One region of the Pseudoalteromonas sp. SR43-3 genome, then DNA from elsewhere that is predicted to be linked to it. Evidence: predicted binding sites of a transcription regulator. Region 1 holds the regulator's gene; the other holds the start of a gene.
What was found. Region 1 encodes sigma-54, which starts transcription at its own class of promoters, with help from an activator protein. Its sites were predicted from a motif close to GTTGGCACGNNNNTNGNNT; they were not measured.
Positions count from the first base shown of each region.

Region 2: the regulator sigma-54 is predicted to act here: its motif matches at 1,731-1,749, upstream of H5088_RS06390 (EF-hand domain-containing protein).

Region 1 is NZ_JACJEC010000003.1:242,090-255,269, reverse strand. It holds gene lptC (LPS export ABC transporter periplasmic protein LptC) at 1-531, shown strand, start outside; gene lptA (lipopolysaccharide transport periplasmic protein LptA) at 521-1,066, shown strand; gene lptB (LPS export ABC transporter ATP-binding protein) at 1,063-1,788, shown strand; gene H5088_RS05620 (RNA polymerase factor sigma-54) at 1,858-3,357, shown strand; gene hpf (ribosome hibernation promoting factor) at 3,384-3,671, shown strand; gene ptsN (PTS IIA-like nitrogen regulatory protein PtsN) at 3,676-4,128, shown strand; gene rapZ (RNase adapter RapZ) at 4,147-4,992, shown strand; gene H5088_RS05600 (HPr family phosphocarrier protein) at 5,035-5,307, shown strand; gene mgtE (magnesium transporter) at 5,439-6,797, shown strand; gene H5088_RS05590 (protein disulfide oxidoreductase) at 7,000-7,407, shown strand; gene H5088_RS05585 (YgiQ family radical SAM protein) at 7,567-9,744, opposite strand; gene H5088_RS05580 (EAL domain-containing protein) at 9,876-12,065, opposite strand; gene H5088_RS05575 (SRPBCC family protein) at 12,177-12,758, shown strand; gene H5088_RS05570 (TIGR03899 family protein) at 12,727-13,180, shown strand, end outside.
Region 2 is NZ_JACJEC010000003.1:404,792-411,145, reverse strand. It holds gene H5088_RS06395 (sensor histidine kinase KdpD) at 1-1,454, opposite strand, end outside; gene H5088_RS06390 (EF-hand domain-containing protein) at 1,785-2,018, shown strand; gene H5088_RS06385 (hypothetical protein) at 2,043-2,270, shown strand; gene H5088_RS06380 (EF-hand domain-containing protein) at 2,457-2,693, shown strand; gene H5088_RS06375 (calcium-binding protein) at 2,703-2,939, shown strand; gene H5088_RS06370 (amidohydrolase) at 3,072-4,748, shown strand; gene H5088_RS06365 (FlgO family outer membrane protein) at 4,852-5,529, shown strand; gene H5088_RS06360 (HDOD domain-containing protein) at 5,584-6,354, opposite strand, start outside.

The sequences.
Region 1 (13,180 bases):
AGCGTTTTATTCATTAGCTGTATGGTTTGGCTTTGGTACCCTTATTTTACACAACCAAATATTTTGCCTCAGACTGAGCCTGAAGTTATTGCCAAGCCTGATTACATAGCTATTGAGCTCAAACAGACAGCCTATGATGAGCAAGGTAAAATTAGCCACAAAGTCACTGCGGCTAAAATGGAACTATATCAGCAATTAGGTTTCACGTTTTTTGAAAAACCCATTTTTACTTTATATAACGAAAAGCAAACGTGGCAAATAAATGCAGACGAAGCAACATTATACGAAGACAAACAATTAATTTTAGAAGGTAATGTGGTTGCCAAAAACTTAACCGATAACGCCATGATAGACAAAATCAATGCTGATAATATTCAGGTTGATATAAAGTTATTAACAATGCGTTCGGAGCAACCCGTCATTATCACTGGACCCAATTTAAAAATCACCGGTAAAGGCCTAGAAGCCGACTTGAAAACCGAAGTGATAAAACTAATTAACCATACGCGAACCATATATTATGACCAATAAAATATTAAAATCACTTATAATTCCTACACTTATACTAGCGTTTAATAGTAGTGCTGCAGAGCAAAACACGCAACCTGCTGCCAATCAAATTTCAATAAGTGCCGACAAGCAAGAAGGTCAATTGAAAGCTAATGTGGGTATTTTTGAGAAAAACGTTGAGATTATTCACGGTAATCGCCGCATTACAGCCGATCGCCTCGAAGTACACAAACGTGATGAACTTGGTGATAATAAACAATTATTAATTGCCACAGGTAGCCCTGCGCACTTTGAAGAAAAGCAATCAGACGGCACGACTATGAGCGCCAGTGCTGACGAAGTACGTTATGATGTATCTAAGCGTTTTTTAACGCTTGTTGGTAATGCACAAGTATCGCAAGCCGGACAAAAAATAAATGCTAAAAGCATTACCTACGACATAGAGCAGCAGCTCATCAGTGCCGAAAAAGATGAAAACTCAACTGACCGTGTTCACACAATTTTAGTACCGATCGAAACTAAAAAAAGTAAAAAAGGCGATAAAGGTCAACCATGAGCACATTAAAAGCAGAACTATTGGCAAAAAGCTATAAAGGTCGTGAAGTTGTAAAAAACGTCGGCCTTGAAGTACAAGCTGGCAGTATAGTTGGCTTACTTGGCCCTAACGGTGCTGGTAAAACAACGACTTTTTATATGATTGTAGGGCTTGTTCCTAGCGACAAAGGGAAAATATCTATTGATGATAACGATATTACTCTTTTACCTATGCATAGTCGTGCTAGATTAGGCATAGGCTACTTACCACAAGAGTCATCGATTTTTAGAAAGCTGACTGTTTATCAAAACTTAATGGCCATTTTAGAAACGCGCAAAGAACTAAATAAACAAGCCAGAGAAGACACGCTCAATAACTTATTAGATGAATTTAGCATACAACACATTCGTGATAGCCAAGGTATGGCATTATCGGGGGGAGAACGTCGTCGTGTAGAAATAGCACGAGCGCTGGCAGCAGATCCTAAATTTATATTACTGGATGAACCGTTTGCCGGTGTTGACCCTATTTCGGTATTAGATATAAAGAAAATAATAGAACATCTTAAAAATCGTGGGATTGGTGTATTAATTACCGACCATAACGTAAGAGAGACCCTTGATGTTTGTGAAAAAGCCTACATTGTTTCTCATGGGGAGCTGATTGCATCAGGTACTCCAGAACACGTATTAAATGATAAAACAGTACGCGATGTTTACTTAGGCGAGCAATTTAGGCTGTAACATTTACGCCATGTCTTTAAGCATCTGCTAGTATTAATTATAACAACATAAAAGGATTGTTAGAGATACATGAGGCAATCACTACAGCTGCGCATGGGCCAGCAACTTACAATGACTCCACAGTTGCAACAAGCTATTCGTTTGTTGCAACTCAGTACATTGGATCTCCAGCAAGAAATACAAGAAGCTCTCGACAGTAATCCACTATTAGAGGTTGAAGAGGCAGACTATTCCGAAGACGCTGCTGGTAAAAACGAGCAAAAAGCTGATACCGATGACATAACTGTTAGCGCATCTGCTGATGATGCTCCGAGCGAATACGAACAAGATACTGGTGAAGCACTTGCAAAAGACACGCTAAGTGACGACATGGCTATGGATGTCAGTTGGGATGAGTACATGAGTGCCGCTCCTGCAGCCTCATCAGGTCCAATGCCTGAAGACGAATCAATATACCAAGGCGCCTCTACTGAAACGCTCCATGAGTATTTAATGTGGCAATTACAACTAACGCCATTTAGCCCTACAGACGAAGCTATTGCTATTGCTATTGTAGAAGCTGTCGATGATTCAGGTATTTTAACACTAAGCTGCGAAGAGATTTTAGAAAGCTTTAATCAAGAAAACGAAGATGATAACGAAGTCGAACTTGATGAAATTGAAGCGGTATTAAAACGCATCCAACTGTTTGATCCTGTTGGTATTGCTGCACGTAGTTTACAAGAGTGTTTGTGTATTCAGCTTAATCAATTTGATAAAGAAACACCTTATATTAATGAAACGAAAATGATTTTAACCGAGCATATTGATCTATTAGCAGCTCGCGACTATCGTACATTAATGAAAAAAACTAAGCTCAAAGAAGAAGAGCTTAAAGAAGTAATGACACTAATACATACTCTCAACCCAAAACCTGCAGATACTATTGTAAGGGAAGAATCTGAGTATGTTATTCCTGATGTGTCAGTTAAAAAAATTAAAGGCCGCTGGGTTGTCGAATTAAACCCAGATAGCATGCCTAAAATTCGTGTTAATAGCCAATACGCAGCAATGTCTCGCACTGTAAAATCAAGTGGCGACAGCCAGTTTATTCGCTCACATTTACAAGAAGCTAAATGGTTTATTAAAAGCTTAGAAAGTAGAAACGACACGCTATTAAAAGTTACTAATTGTATTGTTAAGCAACAACAAGGCTTTTTTGAACATGGCCCTGAAGCCATGAAACCAATGGTTTTAAATGATGTTGCTGAAATGGTAGAAATGCACGAATCGACAATTTCTCGCGTAACTACTCAAAAGTACATGCATACACCCCGTGGTATATTTGAGCTTAAATATTTTTTCTCAAGCCATGTAAGTACTGAAAACGGTGGTGAATGTTCATCTACAGCAATACGTGCGCTTATCCGAAAATTAATCGCAGCAGAAAACTCAGCAAAACCATTGAGTGATAGCAAAATAGCGGATATATTGGCTGAGCAAGGAATTAAAGTAGCGAGACGTACAATCGCAAAATACCGCGAATCTCTTGCTATTCCACCGTCAAATCAGCGTAAAAGTCTGATTTAAGACGCTAAACTAAGAGGGTAATGCTTATGCAACTAAACTTAACTGGTCGTCACGTAGAATTAACCGATTCACTAAGAGACTATATTAATACTAAATTTGCGAAGCTTGAAAGACACTCTGATCATATTAATAATGTTCATGTCATTCTCGATGTAGAAAAATTAAATCAAAAAGCAGAAGCCACAATACACGTAAGCGGTGCTGAGCTATTTGCCTCTACAGAACATCAAGATATGTATGCCGCTATTGACTCATTGATCGACAAGCTCGATCGCCAAGTAATCAAACACAAAGAGAAGCTTGCTCGACACTAATATGATGAAATTAAGTTCACTTATATGCCAGGACTGCAGCAAAGCTGCGGTCCTTTTTAATAGCAAAAAAAGAATTTTAGAGTTCATTAGCGAACTTGCTCACGACAAACTTCCGTATTTACCGCAACAAGATATTCTTAATGCTTTAATGAGCAGAGAGAAATTAGGTAGTACAGGTATAGGACGTGGCATTGCTATTCCTCATGGAAGAATGAGCGGTGCAGAAGAGCCTTTGGCTTTAGTGCTCGTTAGCGAAACTCCAATAAACTTTGATGCAATCGATAATCGCCCTGTTGATATTTTTGTCGCACTCATCGTACCAGATGGCGATAACCAGCAGCACTTAAAGACTCTAGCAACCATTGCTGATAAACTAAACAACAAAGATTTTTGTAAACAGTTACGCAGTGCAAAATCTGATACTGAGCTTTACCAAGTTATTGTCGATCAATCATAGTTTTATAAAGGGTGTTAAATGGAGTTAATTATCATAAGCGGCCGTTCTGGTTCTGGAAAGTCGGTTGCTTTGCGCGTTGTAGAAGATTTAGGTTATTATTGCGTTGATAATATTCCAGTAAACCTACTACCTTCATTAGTTCGCAGTGTGTCTGATAGCTACGATAAAATTGCTGTTAGCATAGACGTGCGCAACATCCCTAAAGAACAAGATGAATTTAACGATATTCTTGAATACTTACCAGGCTTTGCAAACCCTACGTTATTTTATTTAGATAGCGACGATCAGACATTGATCAAACGCTTTTCTGAAACACGCAGATTACACCCACTATCAATAGACTCGTTGCCGCTTGATTTAGCCATCAAAAATGAAAAAGAATTACTTGATGTATTAACCACTCGCGCCGACTTTATGATAGATACGACTGATTTAAGTGTTCATCAACTCGCTGAATCTATTCGTGAAAAGATTTTAGGTAAAAAAGATAAGCAACTGATTGTCACATTTGAATCGTTTGGTTTTAAACACGGTATACCAAAAGAAGCAGACTACGTATTTGATGCACGCTTTTTACCAAATCCACACTGGGAACCAGAGTTAAAGCCTTTAAATGGATTAGATCAACCGGTTAAAGACTATTTAGCTAATCACAGCATAGTGCAAAAATTCACATGGCAAATTCAAACATTTGTACAAACGTGGTTACCGCATTTAGAACGAAATAACCGCAGTTATTTAACCATTGCTATTGGGTGTACAGGCGGGCAACATCGCTCTGTGTATTTAGCGCAAACTATCGGTGAAAGTTTTGCAATGACACATCCCAATGTAAAAATTCGCCATCGCGAACAAGAAAAATAATATAGCTGAATAATCACCTGTTCAGCTTAGGTAGAGTAAGTTATGCATTGTGAAGATACCTTTTTAATAAAAAACAAATTAGGCTTACACGCCAGAGCAGCTACTGTGCTTGCGCAATTAGCAGTACAATTTGATGCTACAATCACATTATTCCAAGATGACAAAGAAGCAGCAGGCGATAGCGTACTTGCATTAATGTTACTTGAAAGTAGCCAAGGAAAAGAAGTTAAAGTTGTTTGTAAAGGCCCTGATTCTGAGCAAGCTTTACACGCTGTTGGAGAATTAATAGCACAACGCTTTAATGAACAAGAATAATCTGTTTTATAAAAACAATATTCGCATTACTAGTGCTTCAATTAAAACAGATATATAAAATAAATAGGTTAGTAACGCCAGTTAACTCACCTCCCCCCATAAAGTAATATAACAATTTATAAAGGACGCCAATGCCAGAAGCTTTTGAACAAGATTATCCACTACAGCAACTAAAGCAGGTGACGAAGTCACTCAATAGTGGTCAATTTGTTCAAGTTAGGCGCATGCTCGCAAAAACGGCTCCTTGTGATACCGCATTATTATTAGAATCATCACCGCATAAAATTCGCCGACTGCTTTGGCAATTGGTCGATCCTGATGTGCAGGGTGATGTTCTTGAAGAATTATCTGAAGATGTTCGTTTAGGCATTATTGCCCAAATGGAACCTAAGCACATTGCCGCCGCAACTGAAGACATGGGCCACGATGACTTAGGTGAAGTATTACGTAGCCTGCCAGATACCGTCTATAAAGACGTTGTTAGCGCGATGGACATTCAAGACCGTGAACGTGCCACGCAAGCACTGTCATATCAAGAGCGTTCAGCAGGTGCGCTAATGAACACCGATACGGTGACCATTCGCCCTGATGTAACACTCGATGTTGTACTTCGTTATATTAGACTGCGTGGTGAGTTACCAGAGGGTACAGATGATTTATATGTTGTTGATAAACATAACTGCTTTATAGGCGCTTTATCGCTGAGTACATTATTAACTAATCCGCCAGAAAAAATTGTCCGCGATTTAATGGATGAAGATTGTGAGTCTATCCCAATCTCAATGGATGAAAGTGAAGTAGCGCAATTATTTGAGCGTCATAATTGGATATCGGCCCCAGTGGTGGACGATAACGACCAACTCCTCGGTCGTGTAACTATCGATGACATCGTTGATGTAATCCGAGAAGATGCCGAGCATAGCTTATTAAGCCTAGCCGGTCTTGATGATGAAGAGGATACATTCGCGCCAGTACTAAAAAGCTCTAAAAAACGCTCAGTTTGGCTAGGAGTTAACTTACTAACCGCACTTGCAGCTGCTTTTGTAGCTAGCTTTTTTGAAGGCACTTTAGATGTGCTCCCTATTTTGGCTGTGCTTAACGGTATTGTCCCTTCTATGGGTGGTGTTGCTGGTAGCCAATCATTAACGCTTGTTATCCGTGGTATTGCAGTAGGTCATATAAACCAAACAAACCAACGTTTCTTGATGATGAAAGAACTGGCCATTGGCGCGCTAAACGGTATTTTGTGGTCACTATTAATTGCGGGTGTTATTGCGCTATGGCAGTGGGACTTTATGCTTGGTGGCGTACTCGCCTTCGCTATGTTTATGAACTTAGTGGTGGCAGGTGTTGCTGGTGCAAGTATTCCAATAATTCTTAAAAGAATGAATATAGACCCTGCTCTTGCAGGGAGTGTGGTGCTAACCACAGTGACTGATATTGTTGGTATATTCGCCTTTTTAGGTACTGCTACATGGTTGCTGATATAAATTAAACGCTTTAAATGTAAAAAACTACAGCAAAAATAGTTAGGGTAAATCAGTAGCTATGGCAACGGATACCAAACATAAAAATGACATACCTAAAAAAACGCTAAAACAAAAAAGCGTATCCATATTAAAAAGTCTACTGGTATATAGCTCTATATTTTTCGTCATTTATACCGCCGTCAATTGGTGGCGGCAACCTGTCATGCCAGCAAATCCTCAATTACAATTAATCGACTATGAAGGGCAAAACATTGATTTAGCAGCAATGAGCCAAGATAAACCCACGCTTGTGTATTTTTGGGGAACTTGGTGTCCTATTTGTAGTATTACCTCCCCTGCCATAAACGAACTCGCAAACGAGAATAAATACCCCGTCGTGAGCATCGCAATAAAATCAGGCTCTGATCAAGAGCTGCATGATTATTTAAATGAGCAAGGCTACAGCTTCAGTACTGTTAACGATCAACACGGGGAGATATTTTCCGATTGGCAGGGACAAGTCACGCCATCTTATATAATCTTAAAAGATAATAAAATGACGCAAGGACTCACGGGCATTCAGCCGTTATGGTCACTTAAATTGCGTTTGTGGTTATCATCAATGCTTTAAAAAAAGCTAAACTTAGCACAGGATATCTAAAGAGAGGGGCTCTAAAACCTCACTCTTTATCACCTACAATAATATAGATAATAAAGAGCAAGGCTTACTTTATTTGCGTATGAAAAAGCGCGTACCGCAATTAGCCTTATCTATTAGCAAATAAAATTACTAACGTGTACTTTGACGATTACCGCCTACTTTTGGCTTAGTGTTTGCCTTTTTAAATTGGCTAAAACCAGTATGTCGCGTTAGTGCCGGACGCCCACTTTTTTTACCACCTTTACCTGCTTTTTCATCGCGCCCTTCTTCTGGCACTAAACAGTTAGGCCCTTTACCAATTAAATTAGCTTTACCCATTTTACGTAGAGCTTCACGTATCATTGGCCAACCAGCTGCATCGTGGTAGCGTAAAATAGCTTTATGTAATCTACGTTGGCGTGCGCCTTTAGGTACAGGAACAACTTCTGAGTTGTTTTTTATATTACGTAAAGAGTTCATCTCTGTATGGTAAATAGTTGTCGCATTAGCCATAGGTGATGGGTAAAAATTTTGTACCTGATCAAGCTTAAAGTCGTTTGATTTAAGCCATAAAGCCATGTTTACCATGTCTTCATCTTTTGTACCTGGGTGAGCAGATATAAAGTAAGGAATTAAATACTGCTTTTTACCGGCTTCTTTAGAGTACTTATCAAACAGTTCTTTAAATTGATCGTACGCTCCCATACCTGGTTTCATCATTTTTGATAATGGACCATCCTCTGTATGCTCTGGCGCTATTTTTAAGTAACCGCCTACATGGTGGGTTACTAATTCTTTAACGTAACGCGGGTCGCGTACAGCTAAATCGTAACGTACACCTGAAGCAATCAATACCTTTTTAATACCCTTAACTTCACGTGCTTTTTTATACAAATCTATTGTTGGCGTATGATCTGTATCCATGTGTTTACAAATATCTGGATACACACATGATAAGCGTCTACAGGTACTCTCGGCCTTTTTACTAGTACAGCGCAGCTTATACATATTCGCCGTTGGGCCACCTAAATCAGAAATAACACCAGTAAAGCCGGGAACTTTATCTCTAATTTGTTCAATTTCTTCAATAATAGATTCTTGCGAACGACTTTGAATAATGCGCCCTTCATGCTCTGTAATTGAGCAAAACGAACAACCACCAAAACAGCCACGCATAATATTAACTGACGTTTTAATCATATCGTAAGCAGGTATTTTAGCATCACCATAACTTGGGTGAGGAATACGCTGATACGGCAAACCAAATACAGCATCCATCTCATGTGTTTCTAATGGATATGCTGGCGGGTTTACCCAAATAGAGCGATCGCCATGTCGTTGGTAAAGCGCTCTTGCACAACCAGGGTTTGTTTCTTGATGTAAAATTCGCGAGGCATGGGCGTATAAAGGTTTGTTAACACTTACTTGCTCATAAGCAGGTAACTTAACATAGGTTTTTTCCCACGGCTTAGGACGTGCAGGCTGAACCATGATTGGTTTTGCCGCTTCTGCTTTTAAATCAATACCCGCTTGTTTAAATTCAGATTTACTACAGCCAACATCATCCGCGCCATATGGGTTTGGAATAGGGTCTATTTTACCAATTTTATCAATAGCGGTAGAATCACTGCCACGCCAACCAGGTAGAGGCTCTTTTCGAATAACAGCCGTGCCGCGAATATCCTGAATCGTATCCATCGTTTCACCCGCAGCAATACGGTGTGCAACTTCAACTAGCGGGCGCTCTGCGTTACCGTAAATTAAAATATCGGCTTTTGCATCAAACAAAATACTACGACGTACTTTTTCCTGCCAATAGTCGTAATGAGCAATACGGCGAAGGCTGGCTTCAATACCGCCAATAACAATTGGGATACCTTTGTATGCTTCACGGCATTTTTGCGAGTAAATCATCACGGCGCGATCTGGGCGCTTACCGCCAACGTTATTAGGCGTGTAAGCATCATCGTGGCGCATGCGTTTTTCCGCTGTATAGCGGTTGATCATCGAATCCATGTTGCCGGCTGTTACACCAAAAAATAAATTCGGTCTGCCGAGCTCCATAAATGCATCTTTAGAGTCCCATGCAGGTTGGGCAATAATCCCCACTCTAAAGCCTTGCGCTTCAAGTACACGGCCAATTACAGCCATACCAAAACTAGGATGGTCAACATACGCATCGCCACTAATTATTATTATGTCGCAGCTATCCCAGCCAAGTGCATCCATTTCTTCACGTGTAGTTGGTAAAAATGGCGCGGTGCCATAACATTCAGCCCAGTATTTCGGGTATGAAAATAAGGCGCGCTTAGCTTTGAGTGTGCTCATAATTGTGGCCGTAGAATAACAAAAGGCGCGAATTATACCCTACTAAATTCTTTATATATACAAAGTAGTCAAAGCATATCGCGCTTTAAATTCTAAATCGTTCATTAGCTTAAATAATAAGTTAATCTTTTTTAGCGTTTATTTATAAATTCTATCAGTTCATGCTCAGGCATGGGTTTAGCATACATAAAACCTTGTACCTCATCACAGCCTAAGTTTTTTAAGAACTGAGCTTGTTCTTGTGTTTCAACGCCTTCAGCAATCGTTTTTAACCCCAACTTAGCACCAAGAGAAATAACTAAGGCAGCAATAGCGCCAGTGTCATCATTTGGCAGATCCTTAATAAATGCACGATCTATTTTCAACCTATCCAAGGGTAAACTTTGTATATAACTAAGCGATGAAAAGCCAGTACCAAAGTCATCAATAGCAACCTCAATCCCTAACTCTTGAAGCTCTCTAAGTGTATTAATAACAGTTTCGAGTTCATCCATTACTACGCTTTCTGTGACTTCTAACTCTATGTTTTTTGGCTTAACACCATATTTTAATAATGTATTTTTAACGTTTTGAGCATAACCTTTTACTTTAAACTGCGGAACAGACACATTAACCGCAATACAAATTTCGGTGCCCATATTTTCTAGGCGCTTTTGTTGTTGGCAAGCTTGCTCTAAAACCCACTGCCCTATATCAACAATCAAGCCCGCATCTTCTGCAAGTGGAACAAATACCGCTGGCGATATATACGACCCATTACCGGTGGGCCACCTAAGTAATGCCTCACACCCAATTAGAGACAAGTCTCCTAATGAAAGTTGAGGTTGGTACCATACCTCTAACTTGTTTCGAGCAAAATCATGGCGTAATTGCCTAATAATTCCTATGCGCCAAGCCATTTTATCTTGCATGTCTACACTGTAATAAATTCCCTCTTTGTGTTTTGTTTTTTTAGCTTGATTAAGTGCAATATAAGCAACTTTAAGTGTATCAATCCCGCTACTTTGAAAGTCTTGCTGTTGGCATAAACCCAATCTAAAATCGATAGGCAATGTATGCTCTTCTGCGCAAAATGGAACACCTAACTGCTCATTCAATTTTTTTAAGTCGAGTTCATCACGGCGAATAATAAAACCAAAAACATCAGCACCAATACGAGATAGTAATTTAGCTGTTGGGTAGTTTTCTTTTAACCTTTGCACAATGCCAATTAATACTTTATTGCCGACCTCTTGCCCTAAGCCATTATTAATATCTGCAAAATTAACTATATCAAGTAGTACAAATACATAATCATTCACGTGCGGCTTTTGATAACGCTCTACCCGTTCAATAAAATTGGTACGATTTGAAATACCTGTAAGCACATCTTTATAAGCTGCATCTCTTAACTTTACAAACAGCCTTATATTATCCAGGGCAACACTCACATTTGTTAAGAAGATTTCAGCAAACTGCAATTGTGCTTGCAAAGGAACATGGTCACATTCTATATATAAAGCCGCTTTTCTATGCTTACTTTTTAATACAAATGTTGCACTTGAGTCTGTATGTTGATGCTTTGATAAATCAAAACACAACTCAACTTGTTTAAATACTTTGCTATCAACATTAATTAATTTTTCACCAAAGTAGTCTTCGTAATGCCCACAACCACCTAATACTTGAATAAAGTCATCGCCGTCTAATTTGCTGCACACAAGCCCTCGAGGTGAACACTTTAAAATAATACTCATGTGCTTGATGATTTCTTTGCATAGTTGCTTAATATCAGTAAGCCCTAAAATAGACTTTGATGCAGAAACAATCGTGTTCATTGCATCACTTTGATATTCAAGCTGGCATACCTGCTCGTAAGAGCGAATAGCGGTTATGAGCGATGTTACTAATTTAGAGCGAGTGAGTTCTGTTTTAGTTTTATAATCATTTATATCGTACTCACGTATTACTTTTTCTTCTGGTATATTACCAGCTTGCCCTGTTCTTAAAATAATTCTCACATGTTGATTATTTAATTCGTCACGCACCCTTTTTACAACCTGCAAGCCAGCATCGTCAGTTTCCATAATAACGTCTAAAAAAATAACTGAAATATCGTTATTTTCAGCTAAAATCTCTATTGCTTCAGCTCCCGAATAGGCATCATGAAATCGCAAGCCTGCCCCCAAAAACTCAACCCCAGACAAAGCTAACTTTGTCACAGAGTGGATCTCAGGTTCGTCATCAACAATTAAAATATCCCAAAACTTAGTCGGCTCAATTACTGCATCATCTTCATAGTCTTGTTCAAAAAATAAAAAATCGTTTTGATCTGACGACATTCGCTCTCCTAGGTAGCAATTTATAAATTATTTTTGGTTTATAATCTAATTCATACTATAGTCGATTAATAAAAAGTTTTTGTATTTCAACTCAAAAAACTAATAAAAGGTGTGCTTATTAAACCATTAAAAATATTGATCAAAGGCGTACTGTTATTGCTATTGGTATTAGTACTGGTAGGGCTGATACTTCCCCAAAGTTATAATGTAAATAAAACAATAGAAATCAATGCAAATATTGACGCAGTAAAACCGCTAATTACTGACTTTAATCAATGGCAAAAATGGTCTCCATGGGAAAAAGTAGACCCCAGTATACGTTTTACCTTGGGCGAACCGAGCTCTGGCCTAGGTGCTCATCAGTCTTGGAAGGGAAGATGGGGATATGGTGAAATGATCATAACTTCGGTGAGTCAAAATAAGGTCAGCTTTAATATACTTTTAAATGCTGAGCATATTATTAGGGGGACTTTTAATTTTAGTGAGCAAAACGGTATCGTCACTTTAATATGTAAGATTAACGGACAAACAACCGCCCCTTTAATATCGGGTTACACCTCAATTTTGAGCGAATATGTGCTCCGTAATACAGTTTCAATGGGGTTAAATAACCTTAAAACTGTTGCTCAGCTTAGTCATTCACAAAGGACAATGCACAGCCATGCCAGTCAAGACAGCACAAGCGAGAATTAACCTTGCTAACATTATCGAATCCTTACTTGGTTACCCTATAACAAAAATAGGCAGTAACGGAATATTGCCTACCCCCGAACAAAATTACGATATTAAAGGCCAAGTTAAGCCGCTTTATCATATCAACAGTGAAAACTCTGTTTTAGCTCGTGCCCAAAAGCGCCAAGATTTACTACTAATAAAACAACAACAAAATATAGAGTCAATTTTAGCAATGGCTATGGGGTTTTGCCCCGATGTAGCAAGTACTAAACAACCCGATGCTGACTGGGTAGAGCATTTTATCGCACTGTGCGAAGATACTTCAAATGCGTCAATGCAAACTTTATGGGCCAAAATTTTAACGGGAGAAACACTCAACCCTGGTACGTTTTCAATTAAAAGCCTGCAAACGTTAAAGCATATGACACAGCGAGAAGCTG
Region 2 (6,354 bases), 160 kb from region 1:
TTAACTCCTAGATTTTTTGTTATGGGAATTTTAATTGAAAACCGGCAACCATGTGGCTCGTTATGCTCAACACTAAGTGTACCTCTTAGCTGTTCAACAGACTCTTTTACAATAGTTAAACCCAGCCCACTGCCTTGCAGCGTAACATTTTTACTGTGTTTACCTTGATAAAATGCGCTGAAAATTTGAGTTTTTTCTTGCTCTTTAATACCGCACCCTTTATCAAGTACAACGATACAAAGCTGGTTTTGCTCAAGCGCTAAATTAATAGTAACGCTTTGCTTATCGTCTGAAAATTTTAAGCCATTTGAAATAAGCTGAATTAAAATCATCTCAATAAGCTCACTAGGTAAAGCAAGCGGTTTGTTAGGTAAAGTATTTTGCCACTGCAGAGCTTGCTGACGCGCAGTTAAGCGATGCTCAAAATGGCTATTAATTTTATTAATAAGAAGACTAAATTCAACTTCGCTTAAGCTGTCTTTACTGGTGCGAATCGCATTATAACTCAGCAAGCTGTCAATCATTGTACGAAGGCGTACCATAGATTGGCTAATAAGCTCAAGCACTGCTTTTTGCTCAGCAGTAATTGGGCCTACTATTTCATCAGTTAATAAGTCAGTGCCTTCGACCATTGAAGCAAGCGGCGTTTTTAGCTCATGAGTTACATGGCGTAAAAAAGTATCTTTTTGCTGCTCAAGCATATGAAGCTGTTCTTGTACCCATTGGAGCTTTTCTCCTAGCTCAACAAGCTCAGCTGAACCTTTCACAGATATTTTTTGCTGCCAATGCCCCTGCCCAAGCTTATCAATAACCGTAGTTAACCCTTTTAGTCGCCCACTTATGCGCCATAAAAAACCACCACCTACAATTAAAGTAAGTGGAATAAGTGCCACCAGCCAGTTTATAAATGAGGCTTGCAAGCTTGTCAGCTCATTTTGGTTATTGGTAATTTGCGCTTCGTTTTTATCACGTAACCATAAAGTAAGTTCAGCGACTAAATCGCTCACTGGCACAAATAGCTCAGCTTGTTGTTGTTTTTGCTCAACGAGTTTTACATGCGCGGTTTGTAAGGTGGTATATAAGCGTTGCCATTGGTGGATATACTCTTTATTCGTGTTTACAAATTTGAGTTCATCAATGCTTTGTAGGGATGATTGCCATTTATCAACAATGAGCTTATCTAGCGATTCACTTTTTAATACCCAGTTTTGTCTAGTGGCGCGTTCAAGACTGTTGAGTTCTTGCTTTAAAGTGTTAAACGATTTGGTAACTTGGTAGTTGCTACTCACAATACTTTGAGTAACCGCTAATTGCTTATTAAGCGCATTTAAAAATACGATCACCACTATAGAAAGCGGCAGTAACGAAAGCAGCATACTCATTGCAAATTGCCCAATTAAATTAGGCCGCCAGTTAAGCATTGCTTGGTATTTTTTAGCTATGGTTGCTGGCATTTCGTTTAGTCCTTTTAAGTTAAGCGTTCTATTATTAAGTGCTTACCTTATACACTAGCTGAACCAGCAATTATATTTAATACGATTAACAGCCAGCACTACAAAACAATGTGTCGCCAAATAGAGACAACGTAACTCGTTGATTTTAATAAACTCCCTTTTAACCCCATTAAATAGTGTTGCAAAAGGCGCACAAAAATTACAATAAACCCAGTAAAAACTTCTCACTGGCTTAAAGCTAAAACAATAACCAATTGAAAAATAACAATAATTATTATTGGCACCATTTTTGTAATAGGAGTAATAACTTTAATCAATAAGGAAATAATTATGAACAAACGCATTTTAGTAATTTCATCATTACTGGCTTTAGGCTTTTTAGGCGCTAATGCACACGCAATGGACGTTCACGCGACTTTTAACGAACTTGATAAAGACAGTAACGGCACATTAAGTGAAGCCGAAGCCGGTGAAGATGCTGTGTTACACGAGAATTTTTCTCAAATTGATACTAATCAAGATGGGCAATTGTCGCTAGATGAATTCAAAAAATTTATTCAATAAACTCATTTAATAAGGAACGTGATTATGAAACAACTTATAGCCGCTTTTTCATTAATGTTTTTAGCAATTAGTGCCACCGTAATTGCATCGCCAACAAATGTGCGTTTTGCCCACTTAGATAAAGATATGGACGGACAAATATCAATTGCAGAAGCAAAGGAAGACAAGGAAGTAATGAGACAGTTTGCCGACTTAGATGAAGACGGTGATGAAAAAGTCTCAAAAAAAGAATTTGAAAGCTTTAAACCTTAATGAGTAATTACTGATTAAGCTTTACTTAAGCTTGTTATAGGTAAACTGGAATTAAAAGCATTTGCCATAATCCCTGAGGGAGTGTGTAAAAGGATTTAATGTTGGGAGTTAAATTACGGCAAGTGCTTTTTCCTTTTCACTTTATTTTAGCCACAAACTTTAAATACATCTTTTGGAAGGAACACCATGAAGATACTTCCCCTTACTATAAGCATCTTAATGCTATTAAGCTTTGATGCCGCTGCACTTGATGTAAAGCAACGCTTTGATCACCTCGATAGCGACAAAAGTGGCTATTTAACGCATGACGAACTTGATCCCCAACCACAACTATTAAACACATTTGTAAAATGGGACAAAAACCAAGATAACCAAATTTCGTTAATCGAATTTAAAAATTACCTTACCAATAACCTCTACTGAGTATTTTTCATGAAAAAAACAAGCTATATAGCGCTTTTTGCGTTTAGTATTTTTAGCACATTAGGCTTTGCTGCAAGCAACAATGTTGCAGAGCAATTTGAAAAACTTGATAGAAACCAGGATGGTTTTTTAACACGTTCAGAAACCGCTGTAGACCCCGCTTTGTGGTCTCGATTTTCAAGCTATGATCAAGACAAAGACGGCAAGCTAACGCTAAGTGAATACAGTTTATACGCTAGTAAATAAACCCTTTCAAAAGCTAGATATTTTATGTTCTAGCTTTACTGCTTTTTTCTTCATCATAATTTGTCTCACATATTGGTATTATAAAGTTGGGTTTGCTAGTGTTAAAGCACTAACAATAAAAAATAATGCCTTATGTCGCTCAAAAAAATAATAAAACCACTCATACTAGCCAGCCTTTGCGCTAGTTCTAGTTACACTATTGCACAAACAAAAGTAATTTATAATGCCAACGGTTATACCCCTTTATATCAAGGTGAAGTACAGCAGTTTACTACCCTCGTTATTAAAAATGGCAAGGTAGTAAAACTAGGTAGCGATACACTTAAAGATAGCTACCCAGATGCCAAGCTAATTGACGCGCACGGTAATACCTTATTACCAGGCTTAATTGATGCTCATGGGCACGTTATTGGCCTTGGCGATAATTTATCGCAACTTGATGTACGCGGTGCAAAATCGGTTGATGAAGTAACGAATAAACTAAAAGTATTTGCCGATAACAAACAAGGTTGGATTATAGGGCGAGGTTGGAACCAAGAGCTATGGCCTGATACACGCTTTCCTACGGCTAAAGATTTAGACAAAGTAGTTAACGATCGACCTGTGGTGCTTTCTCGAGTTGATAGCCATGCCATTTGGGTTAATTCAAAAGCGCTCGAACTTGCAGGTATTACCGCCCAAACAAAAGCACCTGAAGGCGGTGAGATAATTAAAGACGAATTTGGCAATCCTACGGGTATTTTTGTAGACAAAGCAGAATCGCTAATTACCCAGCATATGCCAGCCCCTTCAAAACAAGATATAAGTGACTCACTTGATGCAGCAGGTAAACATTTATTAAGTTTAGGCATTACCTCTACTCACGATGCAGGTATTGATAAAACCACATGGGAGGTTTATAAAGAGCGCGGCGACCTTGGTAATTTACCGCTACGTATTGTGGCAATGTTAAGTGGTGCAAGCCCTGATTTAGACACAATGTTAAAGGCAGGCCGATACCACGACAAAAATGACTTTATGGAAATTCGCAGTGTTAAAGTTTACGCCGATGGCGCACTGGGCTCTCGTGGTGCAGCACTTATTGAAGAATATGCAGACAGACCTGGTCACCATGGTTTAATGCTTGAAACGCAAGAGAAACTCGAAGCACTCTTTACACAAAGCTTTAAAAGCGGCTTTAGCGCAAATACTCACGCCATTGGCGACAAAGCAAATAAAGTAGTACTTGATGCCTATCAAAATGTGTTTAAAAAAACGGGCGGTATATTACTACGAAACCGAATAGAGCACGCCCAAATTGTAACCCCTGATGATATCCCTCGCTTTAAAGCGTTAAAAATAATCCCTTCAATGCAGCCAGTGCATGCCACTTCAGATATGCATATGGCAGAGCAGCGTTTAACTGAAAAACAACTAAGCGGCGCCTACGCGTGGCAAACATTTTTACAGCAAGGTTCGGTTGTTGCTGCGGGGTCTGATTACCCTGTAGAGCTTGCAAATCCATTTGATGGTTTGTATTCAGCCATTACACGCATGGATCATAACAAACTACCGGAAAACGGCTGGCGTGCAAGTGAAGTACTAAGCCGCGAAGATGCATTACGTGCATTTACTCTTGGCGGCGCCTATGCAGCTCATCAAGAATTTAAGGTGGGTAGTTTAGAAAAAGGTAAATGGGCCGACTTTATTTTAATTGATAAAGACTACTTTAAAGTACCTGTTGAGGAGATATACAAAACAAACGTACTGCAAACATGGGTAGCAGGTAAGCTTCGCTATAAAAAAGAAGAGGTTACAAAAGCACCATAATTAAAAATAAACAAATTAATTATTAAATTTAATTAAAGTAATCAAAAAGTGTGTCGATAAGGAGGGGTATTTATAAAATCCCCTTATGTTTCAGGAAGAAAACATGTTATCAAAAAAAATAACTCTTACTTTATCGGCACTTTTTACACTATCACTCTCAGCTTGCTCTACCCACCCTGTTTACAATGGACATGCACCACATAACAATATTGGCTATAATAATGCCCATAATCGCTATGCTGAAAATAATCAGCCGCGCGTGAGTAATTGGCAATTTCCAGAAAATAATTACCGCCCAATTAACAGCAGTAAGTTACTAAGTAATTACACAGAGCAATTAGCAATGAAGCTAATTGAAAATATGAATTACATAAATAGTAGCACGCCTATCGCTATAACTTCGTTTGTAAATTTAGACGACAACCTGCAAACTACTAATATTTTTGGCAATCATTTAGCTGAAAGCTTTATTACTGAATTACAAGAGTTTGGTTTGTCTGTTGTTGATTATAAGCACACAGGCACAGTTCACGTGACGCCGATGGGTGATTTTTCATTTAGCCGTAATGGCAAAGATATTAAAGGCTACCCACATATTGAATACACTTTAACTGGGACGCTTACATACACCAACCGCGGTGTTATTGTTAATGCTCGTATTATTGGCGCTAAATCTAAAGTAGTGGTGTCATCAGCTAAAGGGTTTATTCCCAGCTTTGTGGTTGAATCGCTATACCCTACTCGCAGAACCGATGGAATAGTACTAGACGCTATTCAATAGAAACAAAAAGGGTTAACGCAAGTTAACCCTTTTTGTTTGTGTAATAAAACATGTTTAGCTAAACATGTTTTTCACATCTTTTAGCATGTCGTTGTACTCATCACTTGTGAATAGCTGCATAGACGGTATAACGCCTTTGTCTATATACGTTTGCAGCGCTGCAGACTTATCAGAAACTTGTAACGTGCCCTCTAAAATAGCCCCTACTCGAATAAAATCCACGTAACTTACTTTTTCAGGTTTGTAACTTGGGTCAGCCCAGCTCTGAGCTACATCAACAAACTCTTTAGGGAATTCCCACGCTTGCATAATAGATGAGCCAATTTTTCCACTCAGCTTTTGAATTGCATGAGCCAAAAAGCTTGGATTAGCAAATACCTCTGGGTGGCGCTCAGCTTCAGTTAAAATTGGTAATACACCAATATTATAAACAAGTGCGGCGAGTGTAATAGAATCGCGGTTTAGTGACGTGTGCTTACTATTTTTTAAATAAAACTCCATGAGTGATATTGAATGGCTAGCAACGGTTAATGTTTTTTGCCATGCCTTACCCATGTAGCCTTTAATTAGCTCATTATTTGATACAAATAATTGTTCCATAGCCATAGCTGTAGCAATGTTTTTAATTTGACGTAATCCAATACGAGTCACTGCTTGTTGTAAATTAGATACTTTTACAGAACGTCCCATAATCGCACTATTAGCTACTTTTATCATACGAGCTGAAAGCGCTGGATCTTGTGAGATTACATCTGACATTTGGATTAAATTCACATCTGGGTTATCTGCAGCTTGGCGAACCTTAATCGCTACTTCAGGTAGCGT